One region of the Agrobacterium sp. 22-221-1 genome, then DNA from elsewhere that is predicted to be linked to it. Evidence: riboswitches for the same ligand, from Rfam matches in the RefSeq annotation. Region 1 holds a riboswitch; each other region holds the start of a gene.
The links. A riboswitch is a leader RNA that binds a small molecule or an ion and turns the genes downstream of it on or off. The one in region 1 is predicted to bind cobalamin.

Region 1 (4,456 bases):
TTCTTCCAGAAGCTTCACGAGCGGCGCATCGGCGGCAAGGGACAGCGCCGGATAATCGCTCATCGGCGTCCATTCTATGTCGATGCCCCTGGCGGCGAGCGCTTCGACGCCGTCGCGCACCGGCTGGAGCAGGGCGACCGGCGACACGCCAGCAATCGCCCGCGCCTCCAGTTCGATGGCGCAGAGATCGGGGATGATATTGATCGCCTGTCCGCCTTTCGCCGTGCCGATCTGCAGGGAGGAATAGGGCGGTTCGAACGTCGCTTCGAAAGGCCCCTCGGTGAGAGCCTGTGCGGTCTCGACCGCCTTTGCCATGATGCCGGTCATCAGATGAATGGCGTTCACGCCCTGATCCGGCCGCGAGGAATGGCCGGAGCGACCGCGAATGGTGATGCGTGCGGCGGCCTTGCCCTTGTGGGCGCGCACGGCGCGCAGATTGCTCGGTTCGCCGATGATCGCACCCGCCGGTTTTGCGCATAGCTCCGGCAATCGGGCGATGAGATGGGGAACGCCGCGGCAGCCCGCCTCCTCGTCATAGGAAAAGGCGATGTGAACGGGCCGCTTCAGCGCCATGCGTGAAAATGCCGGTACTGCGGCGAGAACCGTGGCCAGAAACCCTTTCATGTCGGTGGTTCCGCGTCCGTAGAGGCGCTCGCCTTCGGTTCTCAGCGTGAAGGGATCGGAGGACCATTCCGGCTCACCGGCAGGCACCACATCCATATGGCCGGACAGGATGTATCCGCTGGCATCGGTCGGGCCGAAGCTGGCAAAGAGATTGGCGCGGTCGCCCTCCGGGCCGGCAAGCAGCGATACTTTCGCGCCGTGGCTTTCCAGATAATCGGCGATCCATCCGGCGATGTCGCCATTGGCGGTTCCGACCACCGACGGGAAGCCGACAAGACGCTCCAGAATGTCGATTGCGTTCATGGCTGTCTCCGTCGCTTCAACGCCGAAAAGCTTAGAGCGGCCTGCGGCGTTTATCTGCTGAAATACGGGTGATTTCAGTAGATTGTTGTGTCCTTCCAGCGCTTTCGGAAAATTCCTGCTGACGAGGCTGGTTATCTTCGGATGTCGTGAGCTGGGCTACCGGGATCAAGGTTCCGCGCCGGAGGGAATGAGAGCCGTTTGTCATGGAGCTGCTCAAAGTCGATAGTTTCGAGTTGCGGACAGTGGATATCGCCGATGTGGAGGCCGATCATCTACATGCTTTGTCCATGGCTGTAGGATGGCGATATCACGCGAACGAATGGTGTTTCCTACGGCAGTGCGGCGTTGGCCTTGCCGCGCTTGACGAAATCGATCGCGTTGTCGCAACGGCAATGCTGTTTCCCTATGATGAGGGTTTCGCGACGGTCGGCATGGTCATCGTTTCTCCCCGTTTGCAGGGGCAGGGCGTCGCACCATGGCTGGTGGGCCAGCTCACTGCGGGTTACCCTGACGCCGCCCTGCGGTTGAACGCCACGGAAGTCTCGCGACGGCTTTTCGCACGGCTGGGTTTTGCCGGAGATACGGAAAAAGTACATCTCCTGCGCGGCAAGGCGCGCTGCCCTGCCGAGATGCCGACGCTTGGAAGAAAACAGAGAATCGAGCCGCTGTCCGAGGATCATTTGTCCGCCGTGGCGGATCTGGATCGGGCGGCTTTCGGCGTTTCGCGCCGGGGCGTCCTGCACCGCCTTCTCCGGGAAAATACGGGTTACGGCCTGTTCGAGGCCGATCGTCTTGCCGCCTTTGCATTGCGGCGTGCGGCGGGACGGGGCCATATTGTCGGTCCGGTCGTTGCCGGTGACGAGGCGGATGCGATTGCGCTGGTGAGGCGACATTTTTCCGATCTCGACGATCAGCTTGTCCGTCTCGATGCCGTGCGGGATAGCGGTCTTCTGACCGAGTTCCTGGCGCAATCCGGGCTGGTGGTGATCGAAACGCTCACCGCCATGTCGAAAGGCGCGCCGCAACCGGCAGGCTCCGGCTCCGCAAAGATTTTCGCCCTGGCGGGCCCGTCTTTGTGCTGAGGTGCGGCACTATCGCAATTGACGCCCCGCCTCTTGCCCCTTATGTGAGAAAGCGACGGTTCCTGCAGCCGAAAGGCGAAGGGATTAATAGGGAACATGGTGCGGGCGGTCTTTTTCGCCCAATGCCGTGGCTGCCCCCGCAACTGTAAGCGGATTGTCGTTCATCCCCGTGACGCTTCAAGGCGTCATGCCACTGTATTCTCCGGAATGCGGGAAGGCAGATGAGTGACGCAAATCCGTGAGCCAGGAGACCTGCCGTCGAAATATAAACCATCGTTACGGGCGGGGAAGCCCGGAGGAGGAGATTGTAATGTTATTTCATAACATTTCGTTTGCGTCCTATTGCCGTTCTCCGTACAAGACGTCCCGCTGTTGCTGCGCGTTCTGACGCCTGCTGCTCTGGAATAAGATTTACTTTCGACTGGAGAACACATGTTTCATTCTAGACGCCTGCCGGTCCATGCCGGCTTTCTGGCCGCTGCGCTTGCGGTTTTGCCTGTCGCCGCCGCCAATGCTGCCGAAACCACCTATCCCCTGACGATCAACAGCTGCGGTCAGGAGATCACCTTCAAGCAGGCACCCGCCCGCACCGTGTCCGTCGGCCAGAGCACAACCGAGGTTCTTTACCTCCTCGGCCTCGCCGACAAGGTGGTCGGCACGGCGCTGTGGATCGGTCCGGTTCTGAAGGGCTACGAAGAGGCCAATGCCAGGGTCGAGCGTCTGGCTGACAATGATCCGAGCTTCGAGGCGGTCATCGGCAAGAAGCCGGACCTCGTGACGACGCAGTTCCAGTGGCAGATCGGCCCGGAAGGCGTTGTCGGAACACCGGCGCAATTCGCCGAGCTCGGGGTTCCCGTTTATACCTCGCCCGCCGATTGCATGGGCAAGGACAATTCCGGCGGCGGCGACGGCGTGCGCAACACCGTCTTCACCATGGATCTGATCTACCAGGAAATCCGCGATCTCGCCAAAATCTTCAACGTGCAGGATCGCGGTGAAGAGGTCGTTGCCGACCTGAAGAAGCGTGAAGAAGCCGCCCGCGCCAAGATCGCCTCGGCAAATGGCAAGCTTTCTGCCGTCTTCTGGTTCTCCAGCGCCGAGCTGGATATCGATCCCTATGTGGCTGGCCGCAATGGCGCTCCCGGCTACATCATGTCCGCGCTGGGGTTGAAGAACGTCATCGAAAGCGATGAAGAATGGCCGACCGTCGGCTGGGAAACCATCGCCAAGGCAAATCCCTCCATCATCGTTGCCGGCAAGATGGATCGCCGCCGTTTCCCCGCCGATGATGTCGCCGTCAAGCTGAAGTTCCTCGCCACCGATCCCGTGGCCAGCATCATGCCCGCCGTCAAGGAAGGTCATGTGTTCGAGATGGATGCGCAGGCGATGAACCCGACCATTCGCACCATTGAAGGCATCGAAACGCTGGCCGAGGCGATTTCGGCTGCCGGCCTCGCCAAGTGAACGGTCTTTCCATCCATCTCGGCAGGGTAGGGCTGGCTTTTGCCGCGCTCGCCCTGCTGCTCGTCGCGCTGATGGCCGGGGCGGCCATCGGCGAGACCGCCATTCCTTTCGACGTCGTGGCGAAAACAATCGCCAACCGCGTCTTCCATGCGGACTATCCGCTGGAACCGCTGGATGAGGGCATTGTCTGGAGTTACCGCCTCAGCCGCGCCGTCGTCGCCGCCTGTTGCGGCGCTTCTTTGGCGCTGGCCGGGGCGGTGCTGCAATCGCTTTTGCGCAATCCGCTTGCCGATCCTTATATTCTCGGCATTTCCGCCGGCGCCTCCACCGGTGCCGTCGCTGTCGCGCTGCTTGGCTTCGGAGCGGGGTTCCTGACGATGCCGGCCGGGGCGCTCATCGGTGCCTTCGTTGCGTTTTCGCTGGTCAGTCTTCTGGCGGTGCGGGCGGGACACGGCAACAGCGCCATCATTCTGGCGGGGGTGGCCGGGTCGCAGTTGTTTAATGCCATGACCTCTTTCATCGTCACCAAATCCGCTAATGCCGAACAGGCGCGCGGCATCATGTTCTGGCTGCTGGGCAACCTCTCGGGCGTGCGCTGGCCGGATGTCTGGCTGGCGCTGCCGGTCAGCCTTGCGGGACTTGCGGTGTGTCTCTGGTATGCCCGGGCGCTCGATGCCTTCGCCTTCGGCGGTCAGGCGGCTGCCTCGCTTGGTATTCCGGTGCGTTGGGTCTATGCGGTGCTGATCTCCGTTTCGGCGATCATGACGGCTGCGATGGTGTCGCTGGTCGGCTCCATTGGCTTCGTGGGCCTCGTCATTCCGCATGCCGCGCGCATCTTCGTCGGCGTTCGCCACGGTATATTGCTGCCGGTGACGGCACTGACCGGCGCGGTTTTCATGATCGTCGCGGATATTCTCTCGCGCATCGTCATTCCGGGGCAGGTGCTGCCCATCGGCGTCATCACCGCGCTCGTCGGCGCTCCC
Region 2 (4,456 bases), on a different contig from region 1:
AAACCCTCTCCGGCGGTCAGCGTCAGGGTGTGGCTGTGGCGCGTGCAGCGGCCTTCGGCTCCAAGGTCGTCATTCTTGACGAGCCGACGGCGGCGCTTGGCGTCAAGGAAAGCCGGCGTGTTCTGGAGCTTATTCTGGATGTGCGCTCGAGAGGCCTGCCGATCGTCCTCATCTCGCACAACATGCCGCATGTCTTCGAGGTCGCGGATCGCATCCATATCCACCGGCTCGGCAAGCGCCTGTGTGTCATAAATCCGAAGGACTACTCCATGTCCGACGCCGTCGCCTTCATGACTGGCGCCAAGGAAGCGCCGAAGGAAACGCTTGCCGCATGACGCTGAAGCTTGAAACGATCGCCGAAGACGTTCTTCGGCGGGCAGAAGGTAAATTCCGTTTTATCGTCGCCATTGCCGGTCCCCCTGGGGCCGGCAAATCCACGCTGGCGGATGCCCTTTGTGATGCTTTGCTGGCACGGGGCGAAACGGCCGCCGTCCTGCCCATGGATGGCTTCCATATGGACAATGGCATCCTTGAAGAGCGGGGGCTGCTGCCGCGAAAAGGCGCGCCGGAAACATTCGACGTGCGCGGTTTCCTCGATATCGTCTGCGCCGTCCGCAAGGGCGAGCAGGAGGTGCTTGTTCCGGTTTTCGACCGCTCCCGTGAAATCGCCATAGCGTCTGCTCGTGCGGTTGCGCCGGAAACACGCTTTATCCTTGCTGAAGGCAATTATCTGCTGCTGGACGAGGCGCCGTGGACAACTCTTTCCACAAGCTTCGACCTCACCATTTTTGTAGGGCCGTCCGTCGTGGTGCTTGAGGAGAGGCTGCGGAAAAGGTGGCTGGGCTATGGTCTCGACGAGGCCCAGATCCACGCCAAACTTTTCGAAAACGATCTTCCGAACGGAAAAAGGGTGATCGAAAACGCCCGTCCCGCCGATATCCGCATCGATATCTGGGAATAGATTAACGCTTTTCTCTCTTTGGGCGGCGGCGAGCATGTGCTGTTAAGCCTTTGTTGACCATGTGTTGAATCTTTTTGATCCACAGGGCGGGGCTTTTGTGTGTCTATTCATTGACGCGAAAATTTCCTCATATACTATATGTGGTGTTCGAGGTTCTTCCGATTCGCAAGAGTCGGGAGCTAAGACGGGAATTCGGTGCGTAACGCCATCAAAGGTGAAGCAATGCCGAAACTGCCCCCGCAACTGTAAGCGGTGAGCATCGTTCCGATTTGGGTCACTGGAGCCAAAAGCTCCGGGAAGGCCGGAATAGATGTTGTGACCCGCAAGTCAGGAGACCTGCCTTGAGCGCAAACGTCCACGGGCGGGGTGTCCGGAGGAAGGTGTATGACGCAAATGATTTGCGTGCGCCCTTTTCTGCCCCCTCCAGAACAAGCTTCGGGGTGAAGTCATGCCAGTTCATTTGTTTGAGTTGCTGCGCTCGTCGGCGTAGAGAGTGATTTTACGCGGCTAAAAGCCGCGCACGCCCACCCCAATGACAGATCCATCGCCGCCCGATTGTAATTGCAATCGGCAATGTTGAGCCGTGTCCGAAACCGGCTTCGAAAGAGGAAATCATGACCGTCACCGTTTACAGCAAGCCCGCCTGCGTCCAATGCACCGCCACCTATCGCGCTCTCGACCGCATCGGCGTCCCCTATGAGATTGTCGATATTTCCGAAGATGCGGATGCGCTCGATCATGTCCGCGGTCTCGGTTACATGCAGGTTCCGGTGGTCGTTGCCGGCGAACGCCATTGGGCGGGTTTCCGGCCGGATATGATCGGCTCTATCAGCTGAGGCGGCGGGGCGATGGGCCTGATCGTCTATTATTCCAGCCGCTCTGAAAACACCCATCGTTTCCTTCTGAAACTGGGACGGCGTCTGTTTCGCCTGCCGCTCGGCGCGGAGGAAGATGTTCCCCATGTGTCTGAGCCCTATGTGCTCGTCACCCCCACCTATGGGGGCGGCGGGACGAAAGGTGCCGTGCCGAAACCGGTCATCCGGTTTTTGAACCAGCCCTCCAACCGAAATCTTATTCGCGGCGTCATCGCGGCGGGAAACACGAATTTTGGCGCAGCTTTCGCATCCGCCGGAGATATCGTCTCGCGCAAATGCGCCGTGCCGTTTCTCTATCGCTTCGAGCTTCTCGGCACGGAGGAAGATGTCGCCAACGTCAAACATGGATTGGAACGATTTTGGACACGCTGACCTCGAGCGCCATGCGCAAGGACGCCAAACAGCCGGCAGCCGCAACCCAGAAACCGCTCGATGCGGCTCTGGACTACCACGCGCTGAACGCGATGCTGAACCTTTACGACGAGAACGGAAAGATCCAGCTCGACAAGGATCGCCTGGCCGCCCGGCAATATTTCCTCCAGCACGTCAACCAGAATACCGTCTTTTTCCATAACCTCAGGGAAAAGCTCGATTATCTGGTGACTGAGGGATATTACGAACAGGAAGTGCTGGATCAGTATTCCTTCAATTTCGTCCGTGACCTCTATGACGAAGCCTATGCCCGGAAGTTCCGCTTCCCGACCTTTCTCGGCGCCTTCAAATATTACACTTCCTACACACTGAAGACCTTCGACGGAAAACGTTATCTGGAGCGTTACGAGGATCGCGTCTGCATGGTGGCGCTGGCCCTTGCGCGTGGCGATGAGCAGCTTGCCCGCAATCTGGTCGATGAAATCATTTCAGGCCGCTTCCAGCCGGCAACGCCGACCTTCCTCAACGCCGGCAAGAAGAGCCGTGGTGAGCTGGTCTCGTGTTTTCTGCTGCGTGTGGAAGACAATATGGAAAGCATTGGTCGCTCTATCAATTCGGCGCTGCAGCTTTCCAAGCGCGGTGGCGGCGTGGCGCTGTCCTTAACCAATATTCGCGAATTCGGAGCGCCGATCAAACAGATCGAAAACCAGTCTTCCGGCGTTATTCCCGTCATGAAGCTGCTGGAAGATTCTTTTTCCTATGCCAACCAGCTTGGCGCGCGCCAGGGTGCCGGCGCGGTCTATCTGCATGCCCACCACCCGGATATCATGCGCTTCCTCGATACCAAGCGCGAAAACGCCGACGAAAAAATCCGCATCAAAACCCTGTCGCTCGGCGTGGTGATCCCCGACATCACTTTCGAACTCGCCCGCAACAATGAGGATATGTATCTGTTCTCGCCCTATGACTTGGAGCGTGTCTATGGCGTGCCGTTGACCGAGATTTCGGTCAGCGAAAAATATCATGAAATGGTTGCCGACAGCCGCATCCGCAAGAAGAAGATCAAGGCGCGCGAATTCTTCCAGGTGATCGCCGAAATCCAGTTCGAGAGCGGTTACCCCTATATCATGTTCGAGGATACGGTGAACCGCGCCAATCCGGTTGCCGGCCGCATCAGCATGAGCAATCTCTGCTCGGAAATCCTGCAGGTCAGCGAAGCGAGCGAGTTCAACGCCGATCTGTCCTATAGCCATATGGGCAAGGATATTTCCTGCAATCTCGGCTCGCTCAATATTGCTTCGGCGATGGATTCCGCCGATTTCGGCAAGACGATCGAGACCTCCATCCGGGCGCTGACGGCAGTGTCGGACATGAGCCACATCTCGTCCGTTCCTTCGGTGGAAAAGGGCAATGATGCCAGCCACGCCATCGGGCTTGGCCAGATGAACCTGCACGGTTATCTGGCGCGTGAGCGCATCTTCTACGGTTCCGAAGAAGGCGTCGATTTCACCAATATCTATTTCTACACGGTGACCTATCACGCTATCCGCGCCAGCAACCGGCTGGCGGTGGAAAGGGGCCAGAGCTTCAAGGGCTTTGAGAACTCCAAATATGCCTCGGGCGACTATTTCGACAAATATACCGACCGGGAATGGTTGCCTGCGACGGAAAAGGTGAAGGCGCTGTTTGAAAAGGCCGGCATCGCCATTCCGACGCGGGAGGACTGGGCGGTATTGAAGAAGGACGTCATGGCGTCCGGTCTCTATAACCAGAACCTTCAGGCTGTGCCACCGACAGGCTCGATCTCCTATATCAACCACTCCACCTCCTCCATTCATCCGATCGTTTCGAAGATCGAAATCCGCAAAGAGGGCAAGATCGGCCGCGTTTATTACCCGGCTTCCTATCTCTCCAATGATAATCTTGAATATTATCAGGATGCCTACGAGATCGGCCCGGAAAAGATCATCGACACCTATGCGGCCGCGACCCAGCATGTCGATCAGGGCCTGTCGCTGACGCTGTTCTTCCGCGATACGGCGACGACGCGTGATATCAATCGGGCGCAGATCTATGCCTGGAAGAAGGGCATCAAGACCATCTACTACATCCGTTTGCGCCAGATGGCGCTGGAAGGCACGCAGGTTCAGGGCTGCGTTTCCTGCACGCTCTGAATTGAGGGACAAGACAATGAACATCGCCGTAAAACCCGTGTCCCGCATCCGCGCGGTCAACTGGAACCGCATCG
Region 3 (4,456 bases), on a different contig from region 1:
GTCGCTGGCCCAGGACATCAATCAGCAGGGTCTGCCGCCGGTAAGCGCAGAGCTGAATGTCGGCGTCTTCGCACAGGCCGACCTGCATTGAGCGCTTTCGCAACGGCGTAAATCCGCCGGGATTGAGCGTTTCCACACCGATCTCCAGTCGTAGGCCCGGAAACGTTCATCTGCCTGTCCGGCTGGCTCCATCCTCCCGGAGAGGCATTCATATGCCCTCCCCCACATTTTCCCGGCGGAAGCCATGATGGAGGCCCGGTTCTCGCCGGGCCTCCATTCATATCAGAGCACCGCGCGGCGAAGCTTGGCAGCGGCGGCGACCATGTTGACCAGGGCCGGCCTGACCTCTTCCCATTTACGCGTCTTCAGGCCGCAATCCGGATTGATCCAGAGCTGCCGGTCGTCAAGCCGCTCTCGCGCCAGCGCCAGAAGATCGACCATTTCTCCAACCGCCGGCACACGCGGGGAATGGATGTCGTAAACGCCGGGACCGATCTGGTTCGGGTATTTGTAGGTCCGAAACGCATCCAGCAATTCCATCTTCGAACGCGAGGTCTCGATGGAGATCACGTCGGCGTCCATGGCAGCAATGGCATCGATGATCTGGTTGAATTCGGAATAGCACATATGGGTGTGAACCTGTGTGCGGTCGCCCACACCGCTGGAGCAAATGCGGAAGCATTCCACCGCCCAGCCGAGATAATCCTGCCAATGCCGGTGCCGAAGCGGCAGTCCTTCGCGAAGAGCTGCCTCATCGATCTGGATCATCTGCGCACCGGCCGCTTCGAGATCATTGACCTCATCGCGGATGGCGAGCGCGATCTGGCGGCATGTCAGGCTTCTGGCGATATCGTCGCGGACGAAGGACCAGTTGAGGATCGTCACCGGCCCGGTCAGCATGCCCTTGACGGGTTTGTCGGTGAGCGACTGCGAATATTCCCACCAGCGAACCGTCATCGCTTTCGGACGCGACACGTCGCCGAAAATAATGGGTGGACGCACATAACGCGAGCCGTAACTCTGCACCCATGCATGCTGGGTGAAAGCGAAACCGGAAAGCTGTTCGCCGAAATATTGCACCATGTCATTGCGCTCGAACTCGCCATGCACGAGAACGTCGAGACCGATTTCCTCCTGCCAGCGAATGGTCATTTCGGTTTCCTTCTGCAGGAATTTTTCATATTGCGCATCCGTCAGCGCGCCCTTGGAATGCGCCGATCTGGCCTTGCGCACCTCCGGCGTCTGCGGGAAGGAGCCGATGGTCGTCGTCGGGAAAAGCGGCAGCGCAATGGCCTGCGACTGCACTTTCTGCCGCTCGGCAAACGGGCTCACCCGCTTCCTGTCGGCCTCGCCAATCGTCGCGATACGCTTCTGCACGGCGGCGTCCGTCACCTTCGGCGAGGATGCACGCGCGGCAACGGCCTTGGAGGCAGCCTCCAGTTCCGTCGCGACAGCAGCCTTGCCCTCACCGAGAGCCCTGCCAAGCGTGGCAAGTTCGCCGAGCTTCTGGGTGGCGAAGGAAAGCCAGCTTTTCAGATCGGCATCGAGGCCGGTTTCCAGTTCGAGATCGACCGGGACATGCAGCAGCGAGCAGGACGGCGCGATCTGAAACGCCGCCGCACCGCGTGCCGCGATCACCGGTTCCAATCGGGTAATAATTGCAGCGAGATCAGCGCGCCAGATGTTGCGGCCGTCGATGACACCCAGCGACAGGACGCGATTTCCCGGCAAAGCCTTCAACACCGCCTCCAGCGCATCGGGTGCTCGCACCAGATCGATATGAAGGCCCGCGACCGGAAGCGCTGCGACGGCTTCGAGATTATCCTCAAGCCCACCGAAATAGGTGGCGAGCAAGATTTTCAAATCCGGCGCGGCCTTCGACAAAGCCCGATAGGCTATAGCCAGCGCGTGCCGCTCCCCCTCGGAAAGATCGAGCACGGCGACCGGCTCGTCGATCTGCACCCAGTCGGCACCGGCCGCTCGCAGGCGACGCAGCAGCTCTTCATAGATGGGCAGCAACCTTGCCAGCAGATCGAGAGGCTTGAAGGCTGCCTCGCGCGCCTTGGCAAGCTTCAGGAACGTGACCGGGCCGAGAATGACCGGACGCGTATGGATGCCGAGCGCCTTCGCCTCAAGGAAGTGGTCGACCGGCTTTTGCGAGGTGAGCACGAAATGCTGATCCTCTGAAACCTCCGGCACCATGTAGTGATAGTTGGTGTCGAACCATTTGGTCATTTCCAGCGCCGGAACGCCCTGACCATGATGCGAATGTCCTTCATGCCCATGGCCGCAGCCTGCATGCCCTTCGCTCTGGCTGCCGCGCGCCATGGCGAAATAGTTGGAGAGGGAAACATCCCCACCCGCCCATCCATAAAGGGATGGAATGGCGCCCACCATCACGGCCGTATCGAGGACATGATCGTAGAGGGAGAAATCGTTGGACGGGATATGGGTAATCCCCTTCTCACGCTGAAGCGCCCAGTTTTCGGCACGCAGCCGGGCAGCGGTTTCGAGCAGTTCCGTCTCGGAAATCTTGCCGGACCAGAAGCCTTCAAGCGCGAACTTCAGTTCGCGATGGCGTCCGATCCTCGGAAAACCGAGCGATGCGACTGGAATGGTCTTGTCTGGCATTGTCATACCCCATTTGGTTGTGGGGGCATGGGTAAAGCGGACGCGTGCAGGCCCGGCCTTTGCCGGACCATTGCAGCAACCACCGGGACACCCCGCCCGTGGACGTTATTTTGTCCTGGCAGGTCTCCTGGCTTACGGGTCGTCGCCTTTGTCCGTCTTCCCGGGGGTTACCCAGTGACGTGTTGGACAAAGGCTCGCCGCTTACAGTTGCGGGGGCAGCTCCGGTCTTGCCGATCGTCGGCGCACCGGATTCCCTCTTAGCTCCAGGATTGAAATAATCAGGCCCGGAGAACCATGACACCCGCATTTCTCACCACGGGCGTCACGATGTCAATAGACATAAAGAAATCTTTATATCTTTATTTCACCTAATTCAGAGCGCGACCGCACCCGGCCCCGGCACCGCACCGGCCGGCACCTTGCCCAGAATGATCATGCCAAGCACTTCGTCCTTGGTGACATCCTGCGTGCGGGCATGGCCCACCACCTTTCCGTTCTTCATCACGAAAACCCTGTCGGCCAGATCGAAGACATCGTGAATATCGTGGCTGATGAGGAAGATGCCGATGCCCTGCCGTTTCAGCTCCTTGACGAGATCGCCCACCTGCGCCGTTTCCTGCGGCCCGAGTGCGGCCGTCGGCTCGTCCATGATGAGGATGCGGGCATCGAACAGAATGGCGCGGGCGATGGCGACAGACTGCCGCTGGCCGCCGGATAACGCCTTCACCGGTTCCTTGAACCGCCGGAAATTGGGGTTGAGACGCCCCATCACCTCGCGGGCCGAGGCTTCCATGGCGACATCGTCAAGCGTGCCCCATTTCGTCTTCAGCTCGCGACCGAGATAAAGATTGGCGGCCGCATCGACATTGTCGGCCACGGCGAGCGTCTGGTAGATGGTCTCGATACCGTATTTCTTGGCGTCGCGGGGATTGCGGATATCCGCATCCTCGCCATTGATGAGGATATCGCCGCCATCGCGCCGGTATGCGCCGGAGAGAATTTTGATAAGGGTCGATTTGCCCGCGCCATTGTGGCCGAGAAGGGCGACCACCTCACCGGGGAAAAGATCGACAGAGGCGTTTTCCACCGCGTGGATGCCGCCGAAGGAAATGGAAATATTGCGCATTTCCACGAGGGGCGTGACTTGGTCCGTCATAGGAGTTCTCCTCGGTTCTTACTTGGCGCGGGCGCGGTAGATGGTGTCGAGCCAGACGGCGACGACCAGAACCACACCAACGACGATGCGCTGGAAGGGCGTATCGATGCCCACCAGCACCATGCCGGATTGCAGCGACTGCATGACGAGCGCGCCGAGCATCGCGCCCGCTATGGTTCCGACACCGCCGGCAAGCGAGGTGCCGCCGATGACGGCCGCCGCGATGGTGTAAAGCTCGTCCAGCTCGCCCTGGGCATTGGTGGCCGCGTTGAGGCGGGCGGTCGAGATGGCCGCCGCGATGGCGCACAGAACGCCCATCAGCGTGAAGATTTTCACCGTCACCCAGCGGGTCTTGATGCCGGCGAGTTCGGCCGCTTCCGGATTGCCGCCGATGGCGAAGACATAACGCCCGAAACGCAGTCGCGTGGCGATGAAGGTCATGACCGCACCCACGGCAAGCGCCATCAGCACCGGAATGGCGATGCCATGCGAAATGAACAGACCGCCTTCAGGCCAGGCGATGCCATTGGCATCGGCATAGTTGCGGGCGATGTTGACCGGCCATGGGTAGCTGTTGACCACCGCCACGAAACCGATGACGACGAGGCAACCGAGCGCGGCCAGAAAATATTCCGCCCAGACGGGCCGCAACGGAAAGCCGAAACGGCG
Region 4 (4,456 bases), on a different contig from region 1:
CATCCGGTTCCATGTCCAGCGGATCGAGATCGTCGAAATTGGAAATATGCGGCAGGATCGGCACGGCGATGCGGATCTTTGCGCTAGGTTTCCGCTCAGCCGGGCCGGAAAGCCCGAGAGCATCCTCTGCCGGCAACTTAGCGGCGTCGGCAAAATGCGGCAGGAGCCCGATGGAGGCCCAGTCGGTCTTTTCCTCAATTATCCGCATGCCGTCCGAAAACAGGGCCGGGTCGCCGCGAAAGCGATTGACGATGAAACCTTCGATCATCGCCGCGTCTTCAGCTTCGAGCACGACTTTGGTGCCGACGAGGCTGGCGATGACGCCGCCCCGGTCGATATCGCCGATCAGGATCACAGGCGCGTCCGCAGCTCTCGCAAAACCCATATTGGCGATGTCATTGGCACGCAGGTTGATTTCTGAGGCGCTGCCCGCGCCTTCCACCAGCACCAGATCGGCCTGTTGTTTCAGGCGGTTGAAGCTTTCGAGCACGCGCGGCATCAGCCCGGCCTTCATGTGCTGATAATCGGCCGCTTTGGCATTTCCGGCGATCTTGCCCTGCACCACCACCTGTGCGCCGGTCTCGCTCTGTGGCTTCAGGAGCACCGGGTTCATGTGCACGGAAAGCGGCACGCCCGCCGCCCGTGCCTGCAGCGCCTGCGCGCGGCCAATCTCGCCGCCATCGGCGGTGACCGCCGCATTGTTCGACATGTTCTGCGGTTTGAACGGCATGACGGACAGGCCGCGCTTGACGAAGGCACGGGCAAGGCCGGCCACCATCAGCGATTTGCCGACATCCGAGCCGGTTCCCTGAAACATCAGCACACGTGCAGCCATGTCAGAATTCTATCCCCGCCTGCGCCTTCACGCCCGCCTTGAAGTGATGTTTCACGAGGGTCATTTCCGTCACCATATCAGCCGCGTCGATGAGCGGTTGCTTGGCGTTGCGGCCGGTAACGATGACATGCAGATCGGGCCTGCGGCTAGAAAGCGTTTCGACCACCTCTTCCAGCGGCAGGTAATCGTAACGGAGCGCGATATTCAGCTCATCGAGGATCAGCAGGCCGATGGTCTCGTCGGCCATCAGTACCTTGGCTTCTTCCCAGGCCTTTGCCGCCGCTGCGACGTCGCGTTTCAAATCCTGTGTGTCCCAGGTGAACCCTTCGCCCATGGTGCGCCACACGACCCTGTCGCCGAACAAAGTCAGCGCCTGCTGTTCTCCCGTCGACCATGCGCCCTTGATGAATTGAACGACACCGACCCGCCGCCCGGTGCCGAGCATGCGCAGGGCAAGACCGAAAGCGGCGGTGGATTTGCCCTTGCCCGGGCCGGTATTGATCATCAGCAGACCTTTTTCGATGGTCTTTTCCGCAACCTCGGCGTCCTGCACCGTCTTGCGGTTGACCATTTTCTGCCGGTGACGTTCGGCTTCGCTGTCGCTGATGTCGCGTGTCATCGCGTTTTCCTTTTCATCCAGCGGTGCGGGACCCGGTGCCCCCGCCGTTCGGAGCGGCGACTATACCCAATTTGCCGCACCCGGCAATGTGCGGGCCACAGGGCCGCGGCATTGACCCTCACGCCCGTTCAGCCTAAGGGTAACGGACTGACGGTCTTTTCCCGGCAACGGGAAAAGCTAAGAGGGAACACGGTTCCAGCCCGACTACCGGGTCATTCCGTGGCTGCCCCCGCAACTGTAAGCGGTAAGCCCGCACCGTAAAGCCACTGGACACCTCAACGGGTTCGGGAAGGCGGTGTCAGGGTGTAAAGCCGCGAGCCAGGAGACCTGCCGTTTCAGGAAAAACGTCTGCCGGGCGGGGTGCTCCGGTCAGTCGGTTAGATCGAACATCCGGTTTGCGCCTGTCCGCTTACCGTATTCGACATCCGCACCCCCGAGATTTTTTTGCAAGGCGCGGGAAACGATACGGTTTGGATATTTCAGCGACATCTTCATGTGCAGGCGGAAACACGCAGGACGAAACGGCGTCCGGCGTGACCGTCTTCGTTTGCAGAAGCTGTCGCGATGAAGCCGACCCCAATGCCGAACCGCGCCCCGGCTCACGCCTCGCCGATGCCGTCATCGCAAAGGCGGAGGAAACGGGTGTCACCGTTCGTTCCGTCAACTGCCTCGCCAATTGCAAGCGCGGGCTTAGCGCCGTGCTGCGCAGCACCGATGGCTGGTCCTATGTTTTTGGCGGGCTGACAATAAGTGACGCGGAAGATTTGCTGACCGGCGCGCGGCTGCTGGCTGCCGCCCCCGACGGTTTGATGCCCTGGCGCGGCCGCCCCGAACCCTTAAAGCGCGGCATGGTGGCGCGCATTCCCCCATTCGATTTTACCGAGGAGAGATCATGAGCACCCTTCTGGACCGCGTTCCCTGCACCATCGTCACCGGCTTTCTGGGGGCTGGCAAAACCACGTTGCTGCGCGGCCTTCTCGAAAAGCTGGACGGCAAGCGGCTGGCGATCATCGTCAACGAATTCGGCGATATCGGCATCGATGGCGAGATTCTCAAAGGTTGCGGTATTGAAAGCTGCCCGGAAGAAAACATCGTCGAACTGGCCAATGGCTGCATCTGCTGCACGGTGGCGGATGATTTCCAGCCCGCCATCGAACAGATTCTGAGCCGCCAGCCGAAGGTGGAGCATATCCTCATCGAAACCTCGGGCCTCGCCCTGCCGAAGCCGCTGGTGCAGGCCTTCCAGTGGCCGGCGATCAAGAGCCGCGTGACGGTGGATGCCGTCGTGGCCGTGGTGGATGGCGCTGCCCTTGCCGAAGGGCAGGTGGCGCACGACATGGAAGCACTCGCGGCCCAACGGGCCAATGACGAGGCGCTCGATCACGATGACCCGGTCGAAGAGGTTTTCGAGGATCAGGTCGCCTGCGCCGATCTTATCGTGCTGACCAAGGCCGATCTTCTTGACGATGCCGGCCTGGACAGGGCCAAGGCGCATGTTCTCGAACATCTGCCGAAGGCGGCAAAGATCGTCGTGGCTTCCAATGGCGCCATCGACCCCGCCGTGCTGATCGGTCTTGGCCTTGCGGTGGAAGAGGATATCGAAAACCGCCGTACCCATCATGACGGTGAACTCGACCACGAGCATGACGATTTCGACAGTTTCGTCATCGATCTGCCGGCCGTGACCGATCCGGAAGCGCTGGCAGCCCGTATCGCCGAGACGGCGGCTGCGGAAAATGTCCTGCGCATCAAGGGCTTCATCGAGGTTTCCGCAAAGCCGATGCGCCTGCAGGTGCAGGCTGTCGGCAGCCGTGTCAACCATTATTACGACCGCCCTTGGGCTGCGGGTGAGGAACGCCGCAGCCGCCTCGTCGTCATCGGCGAAAAGGGCATCAACCGCGAAAAGATCGAACAGATGCTGGCCGCCTGACGATGCACATTCTCGCCACCACATCCTCGTCTCTGGACGACCTGATCGAGCCGGTTGATCTCAACCAGCCCCGGTCGGATGTGGTGGTACTGTCTTTTTCGGCAAGCGATCTGGCCGGGCTGGAACAGGCTTGGCGGCGAACAGAGGGTGCGCTCCCCTCCCTGTCAGCCGCCAACCTCTCCGAGCTTCGACATCCCATGTCGGTCGATCTCTGGATCGAAAAGACGGCGGAACATGCCAGGGTTATTCTTATCCGAATTCTCGGCGGTGCGGAACGCTGGCGTTACGGTGTCGATCAGCTTTCCATTCTTGCACGCAGGCGCGGCATCAAGCTTCTGCTTTTGCCGGGTGAGTGCAGCGAAAGGGACGAGAAACTCGAAGCGGCCTCGACCGTCGATCGGCGGACTTTGGCCTCGGTCCTCTCCTTCTTTCGCGAGGGCGGGCAGGAGAATATGGACCGGCTTGCCCTTGGTCTCGCCGCTCTTGCAAGGGGTGAGGCATGGCCGGATATTGAAGCCGAACCGCTGCCGAAAGCCGGTTTCTACCGGCCCGGCAGGGGCGTTGTGGATAGGGCGGAAGCTTGCGCGGGTTTTCCCGACGGTGCGTCCCTTCTGCCCATCCTCTTTTACCGTTCCATGCTTCTGGCGGCAGATGCCGCACCGGTGGACGCGCTTTTCGAGGCGCTCTCGCAGCGCGGTTTTGCACCCTTGCCGATTTTTGTCAGTGGCCTGAAGGATGGCGAGGCGCTCCGTTTTCTCGAAACGGTGCTGCCCGATCTGAAGCCCGCCGCCATCATTGCCGCCACCGCCTTCGCCAGCCAGACGGATGAAAACGGCGCAACGCTGTTCGACCGTCTCGGCGTGCCGGTGTTTCAGGTGGTGATGGCGACGACGCGGCGGGACGGATGGGCGGAAAATGCGCGCGGTCTCAATCCCGCCGATCTTGCCATGCATGTCGTCCTGCCGGAACTGGATGGCCGGATTCTCGCCGGTGCAATCTCGTTCAAACAGGCGCGCATGGATGGCGGCGCGAGTTTGCTCAATGTACCCGAGGCTGATCGCGTCGAGCAGGT

Region 2: it holds a riboswitch for cobalamin, as region 1 does, so the genes downstream of both, nrdH (glutaredoxin-like protein NrdH) here and ACQZ5N_RS05400 (ABC transporter substrate-binding protein) in region 1, are expected to answer to the same signal.
Region 3: it holds a riboswitch for cobalamin, as region 1 does, so the genes downstream of both, metE (5-methyltetrahydropteroyltriglutamate--homocysteine S-methyltransferase) here and ACQZ5N_RS05400 (ABC transporter substrate-binding protein) in region 1, are expected to answer to the same signal.
Region 4: it holds a riboswitch for cobalamin, as region 1 does, so the genes downstream of both, ACQZ5N_RS08680 (DUF1636 family protein) here and ACQZ5N_RS05400 (ABC transporter substrate-binding protein) in region 1, are expected to answer to the same signal.

What each region holds. Positions count from the first base shown of each region.
Region 1 is NZ_JBNWCL010000002.1:423,797-428,252, reverse strand. It holds gene argE (acetylornithine deacetylase) at 1-927, opposite strand, end outside; gene ACQZ5N_RS05405 (GNAT family N-acetyltransferase) at 1,131-2,009, shown strand; cobalamin riboswitch at 2,049-2,283, shown strand; gene ACQZ5N_RS05400 (ABC transporter substrate-binding protein) at 2,442-3,473, shown strand; gene ACQZ5N_RS05395 (FecCD family ABC transporter permease) at 3,470-4,456, shown strand, end outside.
Region 2 is NZ_JBNWCL010000007.1:311,821-316,276, reverse strand. It holds gene ACQZ5N_RS13835 (ATP-binding cassette domain-containing protein) at 1-335, shown strand, start outside; gene ACQZ5N_RS13830 (nucleoside triphosphate hydrolase) at 332-961, shown strand; cobalamin riboswitch at 1,095-1,319, shown strand; gene nrdH (glutaredoxin-like protein NrdH) at 1,576-1,797, shown strand; gene nrdI (class Ib ribonucleoside-diphosphate reductase assembly flavoprotein NrdI) at 1,810-2,208, shown strand; gene nrdE (class 1b ribonucleoside-diphosphate reductase subunit alpha) at 2,220-4,382, shown strand; gene nrdF (class 1b ribonucleoside-diphosphate reductase subunit beta) at 4,399-4,456, shown strand, end outside.
Region 3 is NZ_JBNWCL010000003.1:335,730-340,185, reverse strand. It holds gene ACQZ5N_RS07285 (hypothetical protein) at 1-91, shown strand, start outside; gene metE (5-methyltetrahydropteroyltriglutamate--homocysteine S-methyltransferase) at 283-2,631, opposite strand; cobalamin riboswitch at 2,732-2,943, opposite strand; gene ACQZ5N_RS07275 (ATP-binding cassette domain-containing protein) at 3,005-3,787, opposite strand; gene ACQZ5N_RS07270 (sugar ABC transporter permease) at 3,806-4,456, opposite strand, start outside.
Region 4 is NZ_JBNWCL010000004.1:276,150-280,605, reverse strand. It holds gene ACQZ5N_RS08690 (cobyric acid synthase) at 1-835, opposite strand, end outside; gene cobO (cob(I)yrinic acid a,c-diamide adenosyltransferase) at 837-1,454, opposite strand; cobalamin riboswitch at 1,589-1,803, shown strand; gene ACQZ5N_RS08680 (DUF1636 family protein) at 1,925-2,350, shown strand; gene cobW (cobalamin biosynthesis protein CobW) at 2,347-3,384, shown strand; gene cobN (cobaltochelatase subunit CobN) at 3,387-4,456, shown strand, end outside.